2 regions of the Pseudoalteromonas sp. PSi26 genome follow, and region 1 is predicted to be linked to the other one. Evidence: predicted binding sites of a transcription regulator. Region 1 holds the regulator's gene; the other holds the start of a gene.
What was found. The regulator MetJ, encoded in region 1, represses methionine synthesis genes. The targets are predictions, from matches to a motif close to TAGACGTCTAGACGTCTA.

Region 1 (7,768 bases):
AGCAAGCGTTTCGGGCATGAGTGCTGATAAGTTTATATCATCAAGGTCGAGTTCTAAACCAAGCTCTCTGGCAAGTATAAGCAGTTTACGCTGCATATCACGTCCTGATAAATCTTCACGCGGATCGGGCTCTGTGAACCCCATTTTTTGTGCTTCAAGCACCAGATCAGAAAATGGTCTTGATCCGTCATATTTACTGCATAACCACGATAACGTGCCTGAAAAAACACCTTCAATACGAGTGATTTTGTCACCACTGTTTTGCAAATCTGCCAATGCAAAATTAACAGGTAAGCCTGCACCTACGCTTGTGTTGTAGCGCCAATGCAAATTTCGCTCACTAATACTCGTACGCAAAGCTTTATACCATGCTGTATTAGCAGTTCCTGCGTATTTGTTAGCACTGATCAAGTGGCAATCTAATGCAACAAACTCAGGGTATAACTGGCTAAATGTCTCGCTTGCGGTAATATCAACAACCACTTTATGCTCATAATCAAGCTCACTAATTATGCTTAGTAATGTTTGGTTATTATAAGCTTTGCTTTCTGAGAGAAAATGCGTTTTCCAATCAGCAATGTTTATACCACTGGGATTAAAGAGTAACGTTTCAGAGCGTATTAACCCGACTAATTTAATTGTAAGGTCATCAGATAAACGCTCGAATTGAGCTGACAACTGCTCTATAAATACCTCTCCCACATTGCCAAGGCCTGCGATTATTAAAGCGACTTCTTGGCCTTTATTAATAAGCTTATCGTGTAAAACACTGAGTATGTCGCTATCTATAACCTGATCCGTTAATAGTAAAATGTATCCACTGTCTTGGTGAGTAAAGCGCGGCTCGATGGCATGAGCATTTAACGTATCTATAGCCAACACATTCAGTTTTGAAATATCATTAACAGGCGCAACAACCGCACAGCCATTTAAGCTCGATTCGCTAATGTTTGCTCTACCCTCAAAATAACTAACAACCTTATATGTTGAAGCAGAGGGGACAACTAAATAAGTTTCACCATTTTGACTAAAGTGATGAATGCTGTGTTGAATAAGCTGGCTAACATCTGCGACTTCGCCTTCGGCCAGCTTTTCAACTGTTAATAAATCGATGTTGTTTAACGTGGTAATAAAACGCTTTTGCTTTACATTTCCTTCTTTAACTATATCTGTAGGCGTTGCTTGCACATCAAAACTACTTCGAACGGATAGTTTTATATCACTGTTTCTTAAAGGAGAAAGCGTTTTAGCGTGTAAAACGGGATTACCTAATCGCGCTAATAGATTAGCTTGACCTCTACATACTTTATTGTATTTAACCGCTTTACTAACTTTGCGAGGATCTGTGCTGTATACACCTTGTGTATCAGTCCAAATACACACCTGCTTAGCATGGCAGTAATTAGCAAGTAAGGTTGCACTATAGTCACTCCCATTGCGGCCAAGTGTAACCGTATCACCCAACGTATTTGATGCAATAAAGCCTGTGACAACATTAATGCAGCCTGGGGCTATAAACTTCGCACATTGCTGCGCATTTTGGGTATGTAACAATTGCCCATTATTTAATGTAAAAAGTGTTCGAGCATCAAGGTCACAAGCATTAATATTTAATTGCGTAAGGTAAAGCGCCAATAAGCGTGCAGACCAGACCTCACCATGAGCAAGCAAGGGAGCCTCTTCCAAGCCTTGGTTTTTTATCAATTCACTAATCGCTGTTAGTTCACTATGCAAACGCGTTAAAGCAGTTCGCTTAAGATCTGCATGGAGTAACTGTGTGATTAAATCAGTTTGATGATTATTTAATTGCAGCAATATATCGGCAACGACATGCGTATCTTGTTGCTGATAGCTTTGCCATAACTTCACCAAAGTATCGGTTGTTTTTCCCGCCGCAGATACAACAACACAATCGCCCGGCTGAGTATGCTCTAAAATAATACTCGCAACCCGCTCATACCGTTGAGCCGAACTAAGGCTTGAACCACCAAATTTATGTACTGTTTGTGTCATATTGTTCACCAAAGCGCTGGATGAGCGGCACTTAATTTAATGTCACCGCCAGCTCCTTTGTTTAAATTTGCTTTACTGCCTGGCTTTACAAGCTGAAACACGCGCTCTAAATCAGCTAATAAGTCGTTTATATCTTCTATACCTACTGAAACTCGAATAAGTGTATCGCCCACTCCCGCTTCAAGACGAGCTTTAGGCTCCATGCCAGCATGGGTCATGGTTGCAGGATGGCATATTAGGCTCTCTACTCCGCCCAAAGACTCTGCTAAGCTAAAGTCACGTAAGCTGGTTAAAAACGCAGCAGCATCGTTTATGTCACCTTTAATATCAAAACTCACCATGCCACCAAAGCCTAGTTGCTGCGCTTTGGCTAATTCATGCTGTGGGTGTGATTCAAGACCAGGGTAATAAACTTGGCGAACAAATTCCGATTTTTCTAAATATTTAGCAATCGCTAATGCGTTTTCTTGATGCTGCTTTAAACGCACATTTAGTGTTCGCAACCCACGCAATGTTAAATAACTATCAAATGGCGCACCTGTAATACCTATATTATTTGCCCACCATGCCAGTTCATCGCCCAGCTCTTGTGAAGCAGCAATCACTGCTCCACCTACTACATCTGAATGACCATTGATGTACTTGGTGGTGGAATGTACAACTATATCAACACCAAATTTAATAGGGTTTTGTAATGCTGGTGATAAAAATGTGTTATCGGCAGCGACTAAAGCACCGCACTGCTTAGCAACATCGGTTATTGCTTTAATATCAGTTAAACGTAGTAATGGGTTACTTGGTGTTTCTATCCAAATTAGCTTAGGTTTAATTGCTAAAATTTTATCTATACTTTGTGCTTGTGTTAAATCTAAAACTTCTAGCTTGAGCAAACCGCGCTTTTGCAGTGAAGTAAATAAACGATAGCTTCCGCCGTAACAATCATGTGGGATCACTAACGTATCGTCATGATTCAGGATTTGCGTAGCCAAATGAACGGCAGACATACCCGTGGCAGTAATAATACCGTGTGCGCCACCTTCAAGCTCAGCCAAGGTTTCGGCTAAAATATCACGATTGGGGTTACCACTTCGCCCGTAATCGTATTGACGCTTTGTATCAAAGTCGGCAAACGAATAGGTGGTTGATAAGTAAATAGGTGCGACAACTGCGCCATGATGTTTGTCTGCTTCAACACCACTTCTTACTGCAATGGTTGCTTTATTTTTTTCGCTCATATTCGTCACCTATTTAATTTGGATGTTTAGACGTCCAAAAGAGTAATTTATCTTATTAAAGATGTCAAAACATTTAAAGCTCTAGATGGCTAAACAACTAGTATTTGACTATCTTTTTTAAATCGATAGAATTTCACGCATATTCATATGCATTGTAGTGCATATGAGCAATTATTAATCTGAGGCGACGATACATCTTATGGCTAAATGGAATGGTGAGTATATTCACCCATACGCAGAACACGGGAAAAAATCAGAACAAGTAAAAAAAATTACCGTTTCAATCCCACTAAATGTATTAAAGGTATTAACGGACGAACGCACGCGTCGTCAAATTAATAACTTACGTCATGCAACAAATAGTGAATTACTTTGTGAAGCATTTTTACATGCATTTACCGGTCAACCTTTGCCTAACGACGACGACTTACGTAAAGACAACGCCGAAAAAGTGCCTGAAGAAGTGAAAAAAATAATGCAAGAAATGGGGCTAGAAGTGCCTGTTTTAAACGAAGACTAAACGTAATTTAGACACAAAAAAACCTCAACTAATTGAGGTTTTTTTGTGTCTAAATTACGACTTAGTCGTTATTCCATATAGTTTTCTGGTAAATCAATTTGTGCAACACCTGACTCTACAGCAGCTATTGCAACCGCTTTTGCAATGCGTGGTAATAAACGAGGATCCATTGGTTTTGGAATAATATACTTATCACCAAACTCCAGCTTATCAACACCCGCAGCCGTCAGTACTTCAGCAGGTACAGGCTCTTTGGCAATACTTCTAATCGCTTCTACAGCTGCAATTTTCATTTCATCATTTATTGCACTGGCGCGTACATCAAGAGCACCGCGGAATATAAACGGAAAACACAGTACATTATTAACTTGGTTAGGGTAATCTGATCGACCCGTTGCCATAATTAGATCGTTTCGAGCAGAATGAGCCAGTGCAGGATCAATTTCTGGATCTGGGTTTGAACAAGCAAACACAACTGGTTTTTCTGCCATTAATTTTAAATCATCGGCAGCTAATAGATTAGGTCCCGATACACCAACAAATACATCTGCATCTTCAATAACATCTTGCAACGTGCGCTTGTCTGTATTGTTAGCAAAAAGTTTTTTGTATTCATTTAAGTCATCACGACGAGTATGAATAACACCTTTACGGTCAAGCATATAAATGTGCTCGCGCAAAGCACCACACTTAATTAACAGCTCCATACAAGCAACCGCAGCAGCACCGGCACCCAAACACACAATAGTCGCATTTTCGATAGACTTGCCTTGCACCTCAAGTGCATTCAACATACCCGCAGCTGTTACAATGGCAGTACCGTGCTGATCATCATGAAATATCGGAATACTGCAGCGCTCAATCAATGCTTTTTCTATTTCAAAACACTCTGGTGCCTTAATATCTTCAAGGTTAATTCCGCCAAACGTGTCAGCAATATTAGCAACTGTATTAATAAAGTCTTCAGTAGTGCGGTGTTTTACTTCAATATCAATAGAATCAAGGCCAGCAAATCGCTTAAATAGTAATGCCTTACCTTCCATTACGGGTTTTGAAGCAAGTGGGCCTAAATTACCTAAGCCTAAAATTGCAGTACCGTTAGTGATAACCGCAACCATATTCCCTTTGCCTGTGTATTTATAAGCGTTTGCAGGGTCTGCAGCGATTTCACGCACGGGTTCTGCAACTCCTGGACTATATGCTAATGCGAGATCTTTTACCGTTTCAGCAGGCTTTGTTAGTTCAATGCTAATTTTTCCTGGAACGGGGTGCGAATGATAGTGTAGTGCTTGTTCACGAAAGTCTGACATAACGCGATTGTATCCTGCAATTAAAGTAAAAGTGAGAGGTGAAGTTTAGGCTACGATACCCTTATTATTTTTAAATTCCAAGCAATATCAGGTCTATCCTGTTATATGCTAGTTCGATTAATTTTAAGAGGTTTTTCAATAACTTTTGTAAATTATATCGACACTTTATAAATAAAAATTCATCCAATAACGAATTCTAAAGGCACATTTGTTCTTTCATTATTTTTTATAAAATATCTTAATAAAGTCCTATAAAAATAAGCAAAAATAGACTTATTCACATACTTTAAAAACATATAACTTCACGTTAGCTGCATTTAACCACTTAGTTAAAAAATGAACTAATTAAAAATATAGAGAATAATTTGCGGTTTGTCTGTAAAGGTTTATGCATATTCAGAATAAGAACAGGAAATAGTTATGCATAGCAGGGGAATATGAAAATCGAGTAATAAGCTAAAATTTTGTTATTTAGTTGTCCTATATTAAAAAATATTGACGCCGTTCGTGTAACACTTAATTTTTAAATCGAAACGTTATTACTATTAAATTGGTACAACTAAATTTAAAGCATAAAAAAAGCACCCTAAGGTGCTTAATTTAACAAGACAGCAAAAATTACTTCTTGCTACCAAGTGCACCGAAACGCTTGTTGAAACGATCAACACGTCCGCCAGTGTCTAAAACTTTTTGCTTACCAGTGTAAAAAGGGTGACACGCTGAACATACGTCAAGGTGAATGTCTTTACATAGAGTAGAGCTTGTTTCGAATTTATTGCCGCATGAACAAGTTGCAGAAATTACTTCGTACTTAGGGTGAATACCTTCTTTCATAGAAACCTCTAGTTAAGGCCGCATCGCTCTCCAAACCCGAAGTCTGGCACCATACGTCGTTAAAACAAATTTGTTGGTCGCAGATTTTATCCAACTACCATCAAACACACAAGCTATTATTAACTGTTTTGCTAAAAAAGTAGGCAGACACTTAAGCAAGCAATATTTGCTAGTAGGTTTTTAACGTTATTTTTAGTACATTACATCATTAATTTTATGAGTTGAGTTGCTATGTGTTTTGCTGAAGTCGCTATAAAAGTCCCCTTACCGCGCACCTTTGATTATAAAGTAGATAAGCAACTCGATGGCATGGCATCACCACTTAAACCGGGTATGCGTGTGTTGGTGCCTTTTGGTAACCAACAAAAAGTCGCCGTTGTTTTAGCTATTAAAAGCAAGACCGACGTCCCCGAAAACAAAATAAAATCCATCATCGAAGTAATTGATGACGCGCCTATTTTATCATCTGAGCACATTGCGCTTTTGAGTTTTACATCTCGCTATTACTGTTACCCACTCGGCGAAACAATTCATATAGCGCTACCTAGTGCGCTGCGCCAAGGTGAGTCACCGGATAAAACCAGTATCAATATGGTTATGCTGACAGAAAAAGGATCAAAACTTCCGTCACTCAAAGCAAAAACTCAACTTAACTTATTAAAGCAACTTGCACAGTCAGGTAAATCATCATTAACCGAGCTTAAAGCACTCGGCTTTAGTAAAAAAACTATCGATAGCCTTATTGCAAAAGCGCTTGTTACACAAACCATAGAACATGATAATCAGTGGCAAAGTACTGCACCAACAGTAGGTAGTAAGCCTACACTTAACAAGGAGCAAGCCGTAGCTTGCACTGCAATTAATCAAAGTAAAGGCTTTAACACGTTTTTATTAGAAGGGGTTACCGGTAGTGGTAAAACCGAAGTCTATCTTCAATGTCTTGAAGAAGTATTAAAGCGAGGTGAACAAGCCTTAGTTCTTGTCCCCGAAATAGGCCTTACCCCTCAAACGGTAAACCGTTTTCGTCGTCGCTTTCCAGATACACCCATCATGTTATGGCACTCTGCACTTACCGATAACGAACGCCTACAAACATGGCGCTTTTGCGAAAAAGGGAGTTGCGCTATTGTAATAGGTACGCGCTCAAGTATTTTTTTACCCTTTTTAAAGCTCGGTATGATTGTAGTTGACGAGGAACATGACTCATCATTTAAACAACAAGATACCCTTCGTTACCATGCTCGAGATTTAGCAGCTTATCGTGCATTCCAGCATAAAATCCCACTAATACTCGGCAGTGCTACTCCAGCGCTCGAAACCTTGCATAAAGCCATTAATAATAAGTACCAACTATTAAGCCTTACTGAGCGCGCTCAAACCTCAACCGATAACCAATTTAAATTACTCGACATGAAAGGCCAGCCCGATCAGGCGGGTATTGCTCACGCAAGCCTTGCTACTATGCGCCAACATTTGAATCGTGGTAAACAGGTTATGGTGTTTTTAAATCGTCGTGGTTTTTCACCTACACTTATTTGCCATGAATGTGGTTGGTTAAGTGAATGTAACCGTTGCAGTACTAGTGCCACGTTCCATAAAGCGATTGGTCAAATGATTTGCCACCATTGTGGCGACCAACATCAAGTACCTCATCAATGCCCTGATTGCGGGAGCACACAGATATTTCCTAATGGCAAAGGTACTGAACAAATAGAAGAGTTTTTAACAAACGAGTTTCCTGATACACCAGTAACCCGTATTGATCGCGATTCAACTCGTCGTAAAGGCAGTTTAGAAAAAGCCCTAGACGAAATTAATTTAGGTGGAGCGCGCATATTAGTAGGTACGCAAATGCT
Region 2 (7,768 bases), on a different contig from region 1:
ATATAACCTCAATTTTAGCACTATCGTCAGTAGTCAGCTTTATATTGGGGATGATCACTGTATTTTTTATAATGAGTTGAGGCAATAAAAAATGTCAAAACGTAAAGAAAAAGAACGACGAGGCCATATCACATTAATAGCTATAATCAGCGCAGTAATAATTTTAGGGTTAGGGATAAAGGTTGGCTCAATGCTATAAAAAAGCCCCAAACGTGGGGCTTTTCATTATCTACAAGTCGTTTTGTTTAAGGTTTATTTAAAAACACTATCAACTTTCACTACTTCAATATTGTTAGCCGGAATAGCTAATGCGTAATCGGCAATAACTTTATCCTCTGCAACAAGCGCTGCTGGTTTTTCTGTGTTGTAAACCATTGGCGATGTTTGCTCTAACACTAAACGTTTTTTCATGTCTTCACCGTCACCGGTAATAAACACGTACTGCACGTTATCGGTTTGTAGATTATCTTTAATCACACGATTCACATCAGCAAGCGTTAGCTTTTCAAGTTTACTTGTTACATATTTTACAAACGATTCTGTGTTATAAAATTCGCTATCAAGTGCATAACCTAACTGGCGGTTTTGACTTGCTACAAGCTGCGGCACGTAGTTAATTAAAAAGTTACGTGTTGCCTCAAAGTCTTTTTCGGTTAAGCCGTTTTTAATAAGCTTATCCAGCTCAAATAATGCGGTACGCGTTGCAAAGTGCGCGTCGTTGTTAGAGCGAAGTGGGCGCAACCATACTTGGAATATTTGCTCAGAACGCCCTAAATTTGCATCAGGCTTAGTTTGAAACATACCACGTGGGAAGTATTCAATATATGCGTAATCGCCGTAGTTCATACCGCGCGTTTGACGAATTCGCTCATATAAGTATGAGTTAGAACTACGATGCTCACCAAAGTACGAACGCACAAGCCAAAGTGCAGTCCAATCTTCACTGCTGCGAATTGTATCAATCGGGAAGCCAAACGATACTGCCGTCGATTGCGCTGATTTTTCTACAATCGTTGCATGATGGCCTTTAAGTACTGGTGCATCAGGAATACTTAAACGGCTTTTCTCACCTTTAGGTAAGGTTGCTAAATCGCTCATCATTTCAGCTTTAAGCGCGTTAGGCACAGCGCCAATTAAACCCAGTGTTAGTTTAGATTGAGTAAGCTCTGAATTGTAAAATGCTTTTACATCATCAAGCGTTAATCCTTCTAAATCAGAAATATCACCGTAGTTGTAGCTTTCATATGGGTGGCCTTTGTAAAGCGTGCTGTAGAGTACTTCTTTACCTAGCTCTTCATCGTTAGACGCTTTTAATCCCGACTTAATACCGTCGATCATTTCTTTTTTAAGGCGTTGAAAGTCATCGTCTCTAAAGCCTGGATTCAGTAATTGTTCGCTTACAAGTGCATACCAAGTTTCAGCGTTATCTTTATGAATACGCCCTTGGAACGACAGCATTTCTTTGTCAATCTGGTAACCAAAACTACCTGCAAGCGGATAAAGCGCTTTTTGAATTTCTTTGTAGCTGGTGCTTTGCGACCCACCTTGAGCAAGCATTGCGGCGGTAAGCGCAGCTACACCTTTTTTACCTTGAGGATCAGCAGCTGCCCCTGTATTAAATAAAAAGTTTACATCAATCAGCGGCGAGCTATTGGTTTTATCAAGCACTTTAAATACAGGTGCCTCTGGGGCTTGTTCAAGTTTTGCAACTACTGCACTTAAACTCGCCTCTTCTGCAAACCCCGGTGCTTTATCAAGTGCCGACATAGTCACGGTAGTACGCGTGTTATCTACAAAGTATTTATTGGCAACCGCTTTAATATCTTCTGCTGTGATGTTGTCGGCTGATTTATAAAGCTGGTTAATAACCTCAGGATCGCGTTCAAAATGCATGTAACTTGCAAGCGTTGATGCAATTGCTTGCGAAGAATCTAAACCATTAATAAAGCCATATTTAAGATTAGATTTTAAGTCACTTAATTTTTGTGCATCGACCAATTCTGTTCTGGCTTTTGCATAAGTGCGGTTAATTGCGTCACGCGCTTTTGCTAAATCATCAGCGTTTTCTACTTTTACAAATACATGCAGTAAGCCTGGATCTTTGGTTTCTGGATTATAAGTAAACATTTGACTCGCTATTTGTTTATCAACAACGAGCTCTTGATATAAATCTGAGTTACTTGAAAAATAAAGCTGCGAGATTAAATCAAGTGCTGCTCTGTCTTTTTTAGCGGGTTCCCACGCAGCACCTTTATACGATACCAATAGCCAATGCCCCGGCAAGGCTTTATTTTGTTCATGCAAATATTTAGGAGCTTGCTGTTTTGGCTCAGCTTTAATATCGGCAACGTAATTACCTTTTTCCCAACCACTCCAGTGCTTTTTAACCATTGCCATAGTCGCTTTTGGGTCAACATCACCCACAATAACTAGCGATACATATTCTGGCTTATAAAACTTATCAAAAAACTCTTTACCGTAAGCCATTTGGTCTGGCATGGCTTCTATGTCTTCAAAAAAGCCCATTGTGGTGTGTTTATAAGTGTGTTTTTCAAAAGCCTCTGCACGCACAGCACTTAACAACTTACGAATTGGGCTAGCGTTATTTTTTAAGTACTCACCTTTAACCGTGAGTGCTTCGGTTCTAAATTGCTCTTCGGTATAAGTTAAGTTTTGAAAAATATCAGCTTCAATTTCAAGTACCTTATCAAGGTGCTGCTTTGAAAAGTTTAAATGGTAGTTAGTGTAATCGTTTGTTGTGTATGCGCGGTTATCAACCCCTGCATTTTTAAATATGGCGGTGTATTCGTCTTGCGGAAATTTTTTAGAGCCTTTAAATACCATATGTTCAAAAAAATGAGCAAAACCAGTTTTGCCCGCTTCTACCTCATTACGCGAGCCAACAGAAACGGGTATTTGCAACGAAACAACATCAGGGTAATCCGTTTTTACAACCATTACACGTAAGCCATTCTCAAGCTCTTCAATTAAGTAATCTTGTGAAAAAACACGGTCGTCAGTTTTTTTTATTTGTTCTTGTTTTGCTGCTTGTGTTGTTTCATTTTTTTGCATTGCACAGCCAGTTAAAGCGAGTGATACCGCAAGGCTTGTTGCTAATAATTTAAATTTCATAATTGTCCTTTAGTAAATTGAGCAAAGTTGTTGTCAAAATATTTACAATTTCACTACTAATTATGCCCCAAAGCCAATGAATATAAGAGCCCTCAGTCGCTTTATTATGTAAACAACTGTGTCATGCACTTAATTTAAGGACTCCTTTGTATGAATAATCCTCACGTTGCTTGAAAAACTTTCACTTAAAAAATCTATCTAGACGTCTAAATGGCTGCTATATTAAATCTATCAACCATTGAGCTGGAATGAGGATTATGGCTTTATCACTTCAAGAGAAAATTGAGGACACTAATCAAGGTGTTTATCTTATTGGCACAACGCCACCCAAAATAGGCACTGATAAAGCGCAGTTAAAAACCATTGCAGAAAAACTATTAGGCCGCTTACACGAAATCGAATACGACGGTGTTGTAATTTACGATATTCAAGATGAGAGCAGCCGTACTAATCAGGCTCGTCCGTTTCCATTTAAACAAACGGTTGATCCGCGTGAGTACAGTAAGTTGCTAAAAGACTTATCACGCCTAGATGTAATTACCTACAAAAGCGTAGCGCAACGCGGTGAGGCTGAATTTAAAGAGTGGCTAGATGAAACTAAAAACGAGTTTGATTTAAAAAATGTCGTTTTAGTGGGTAGCCCATCGTCGGAAGGTGATATTAAACTAAGCCTACCTGACGCTTATAAAACATTAGCTGAGCAAAGTGATGACTTCTTTTTAGGAGGCGTAACCATTGCGGAGCGACATGCAAGCAAGCGCAATGAACACGAGCGCTTAATAGAAAAAACAACACAAGGTTGCCAATTTTTTATATCGCAAGCGGTTTATAATGCTCAAGCTACTATTGATTTAATAACAAGTTACGCGCGTACTTGCAAAGCACAAAGCGTTGCACCAAAACGTATTATACTAACATTTACGCCGTGTGGCGGAGAAAAAACCTTAGAGTTTATGCAGTGGTTGGGGATTTCTGTTCCTGAGGCGACCAAATGGCGCATGCTTGACGCCGACAACACCTTGAGTGAATCGGTGCGTATTTGCCGCGAAAATCTCGATTCAATTCTAAAAAGCTGTGCGCACTTAGACGTGCCACTGGGTTTAAACATTGAAAGCTTAACAAACCGTAAAGAAGAAATTGACGCATCAATTAACCTATACCGTTTATTAAAAGCAACTATGGAGCTCAACCTAGCTGAGAAACAAATAGCGTAAAGTTAAACTAATTTACACCCTTCTTGGCAAGCTAATGCTTGCCTTTTTTGTCTCACTAACTTATTTAGTAAACAACTCAAAAACAAAAATCTAAATACACACCCACTTTGCTATTACTTCAAACATACTTTCAACCTTAATGGGCTTTGAAATATAGCCATTCATACCGCAATCTTGCGCCTTTAATAAATCGGTTTCTCTTGTATTAGCAGTCATTGCAATAATGGGTAAATTTTTAAACTTTGCTTGTTTTTTTATTTCTATGGCTGCCGTATAACCATCCATTCTAGGCATTTGGCAGTCCATGAACACACCATCGTAAGTTTTATGCTTTAGCGCATCTAATGCCTCAAGGCCATCGTTAGCAATATCAACAATTAAGCCATTTTTACGCAGTATTTGTGTTGCTACTTGTTGATTGAGCGGGTTATCTTCAACCAATAAAATATGAATGCCTTGCAGTTTTTGTAGTGTGTTTTGTGTATTTAAGCTCTCTTGTGATTCTGGTTTTTTTAGTGTTTTTATATGCATAATTTGTAAAAGTACGTTATGCAAAGTACTTTTAATTATTGGTTTTATGAGTACTTTATAAGTGTTATTACCAAACCCTAGTAGGCTTTCGTTTAGCGCTTTATTTTCACAAGGCGCTATTACAATTAGCTTTTTTGCATTTAATTTAAGCTTATTGCGCAAAGACTGCGCAGCACTATCATGATTTAAATTTAAAGTTCGCCAATCTATAAATATAAAATCGTAATCATGTAGCATGCCTAGCCGGTCTAATACTTGGTTGATATTATTTACAGTGTCAAATTTTACTTCAAAACCTAAAAGCAGCGTTTGTAATGATGTTAACTGACTATCTGAACTCTCAATAACAAGTGCTCGCTTGGCTCTAATTTGTGATATTTCAAACTCATTTTGCTTAGTCGAATAATTGAGTGAAATAGTAAAACTAAAGCAGCTTCCCTTATTTAATTTGCTGTTTACTGTAATATCGCCCTGCATTAGTTCGACCAATGTTTTGCTTATTACCAAACCAAGCCCCGTTCCACCAAACTTTCGGGTTGTCGATACGTCAGCCTGAGTAAAAGGTTTAAATAGTGAGTCAACTTGTGCTTGGGTCATCCCAATGCCGTTATCTGAAATAGAGAAAGCAACACTGCAATAACTATCTACTTTCTGAACTAGTTTTACAGCTAATATAACCTTACCCCGTGTTGAAAATTTAAGTGCATTATTTAACAGATTTAATAGTACTTGGTTGAGTCTTAATGCATCACCAATAAAAAAGTCAGGCAGTAAGGGGTCAATATCAAACACCACTTCAATTTTTCTTTGTGATGCTAGCGTGCTAATAATATTTACAAGATTTTCTAGGAAGGTATTAAAATTGAATTCTTTTTGTTCTAGCTCTATTTTACCCGCTTCAACCTTTGAAAAGTCTAAAATATCATTAATTATTCCTAATAAAGACTCTGCCGAATAATGAATTTTTTCAACATAATCACGCTGTTTTTCCGAAAGCTCAGTATCTAAAGCCAAATAAGCCATGCCTATTATGGCGTTCATTGGGGTGCGAATCTCATGGCTCATGTTTGCTAAAAAGTCTGATTTAGCCTCATTCGCAGCTTCTGCATCTTGTTTAGCCAGTTCAAGGTCGTGAGTTCTATTAGCAACCTCTTGCTCCAAATTTTCAGCCGCACCTTTGAGTACCTTATTGGCTTCGTAAAGCTGTAACGATTTGGCTTCAAGTAGTTTTTCAGCTTCTTTTCGTGCCAAACGCTCTCGTTCTAATCTGCGCTGTAAAAGAGCTATATCCATATTTAACCTACCAGAGTTAAGTTAAATGTAGCAACTTGATGATCGTCACTGATATCGCTGCGTATGCTGATATTTTCCTTAAAATGCTCGGCTGCACCTTCTATTAACCCCTCAGCGAGCACTGCAAAGGGATTACTCGAATGGTAAACCATCTGCATTTGAGTATCACTTAATCGCTTGGTTTGAAAACTAGGTAACTCAACGTCGGTATACAATTTTTCAACTTCTACATGTACGTGCCTATCTATGGTATCTAAAAAATCAAACGTGGTAGTGAGGTTTTCAAAAAACTGTGGATAGTAAACCAAGAAGCGCGTTAACAGATATTTTCCGTACTCTTTAACCAGTACATCTACTGGAACATCGACGATGTTGCTCAACGAAGTCACTAATTTTAAAAGCTCTTGCTTGTTATAGTTACCAACGCTGGTGTAAATCCCATTGGAATCCAGTTCGTTTTGTACAATAATTTGATCGGCAACGGCAGGTGAAAATGTGCTTTCGACCATTTCTAAAAATTCAGTAAAAATAATACCTTTCATCGCTCTACCAACCTATTAGTCGTAGATTAAGTATAGATTTAAACTGTAATAATGCACATTTGTAAGAAGAAAAAACACTTACAAAGTATTGCTATTTAAAGGGGTGGTATTTATTTAGCCGCTTTATGTAAAAGAGACCATTAAAATAAGCGCAGCGGATGTGTATAAAATTGCTAAATACTATTTAAAACTCATTTTTTATCACTAAATGGGGCATTAACTGCCCCATGCTATTGGCTATTATTTACGGCGCCTGCTTGGAGCCCTTTTACCTGTAATACGCTTTTTGTCACGATCTTTACGCGCTTTATTGGTGTTTTTTCGGTTATCTTTAGGGGCTTTGTTTAAGTCAGGCTCATAACCTTCTAACCATTGTGGTGCTAAACGCGTATCAAGCAGTACTTCAATTTCTTCAAGTAACCATTGCTCGTCAATACTTACAAGCGACATTGCAAGGCCTTGCTCGCCTGCGCGCCCCGTACGGCCTATGCGGTGTACGTAGTCTTCAGCTATGTATGGCAATTCAAAGTTAATTACGTATTTAAGCGCCGGAATATCTAAACCACGGGCAGCTACATCAGTGGCAACTAATACGCGTGTAGTGCCTTCTTTAAAGTTTTGTAGTGCACGGTCTCGCGCACCTTGCGATTTATCGCCATGAATGGATTCTGTTTTTAAACCGTCTTTACACATTTCTTTGGCAAGCTTATCGGCCATTTGTTTGGTGCGCGTAAATATAAGTACTTGGCGCCAATTTTTCATGCCGATCATATGCGATACAAGTTCACGCTTACGCTCTTCATCAACTGCGTAAATAATTTGCTCTACTTCAACGGCGGCTGAGTTACGTTTATCAACTTCAATCAGCTCGGGATTTTTAAGTAGTTTTTTACTTAGCTCAAACACGCTGTCATCGAATGTGGCTGAGAACAATAAGGTTTGGCGATCGCCTGGAATGTGGCGCAAAATACGTTTTATTTCATCAATAAAGCCCATGTCGAGCATGCGGTCGGCTTCATCAAATACTAATGAATCAACACTAGAAAGCACCACACT

Region 2: a site for MetJ is predicted at 3,332-3,349, ahead of ACFI34_RS02555 (methylenetetrahydrofolate reductase). Genes of this name have one in related genera too.

The regions. Positions count from the first base shown of each region.
Region 1 covers NZ_JBHNYT010000009.1:60,279-68,046, reverse strand. Annotated here, with positions in the region: gene metL (bifunctional aspartate kinase/homoserine dehydrogenase II) at 1-2,013, opposite strand, end outside; gene metB (cystathionine gamma-synthase) at 2,019-3,248, opposite strand; gene metJ (met regulon transcriptional regulator MetJ) at 3,448-3,768, shown strand; gene ACFI34_RS11535 (malic enzyme-like NAD(P)-binding protein) at 3,837-5,078, opposite strand; gene rpmE (50S ribosomal protein L31) at 5,697-5,912, opposite strand; gene priA (primosomal protein N') at 6,144-7,768, shown strand, end outside.
Region 2 covers NZ_JBHNYT010000002.1:106,907-114,674, reverse strand. Annotated here, with positions in the region: gene ACFI34_RS02565 (helix-turn-helix transcriptional regulator) at 1-80, shown strand, start outside; gene ACFI34_RS02560 (M16 family metallopeptidase) at 253-3,132, opposite strand; gene ACFI34_RS02555 (methylenetetrahydrofolate reductase) at 3,390-4,346, shown strand; gene ACFI34_RS02550 (response regulator) at 4,437-6,170, opposite strand; gene ACFI34_RS02545 (heme NO-binding domain-containing protein) at 6,173-6,712, opposite strand; gene ACFI34_RS02540 (DEAD/DEAH box helicase) at 6,953-7,768, opposite strand, start outside.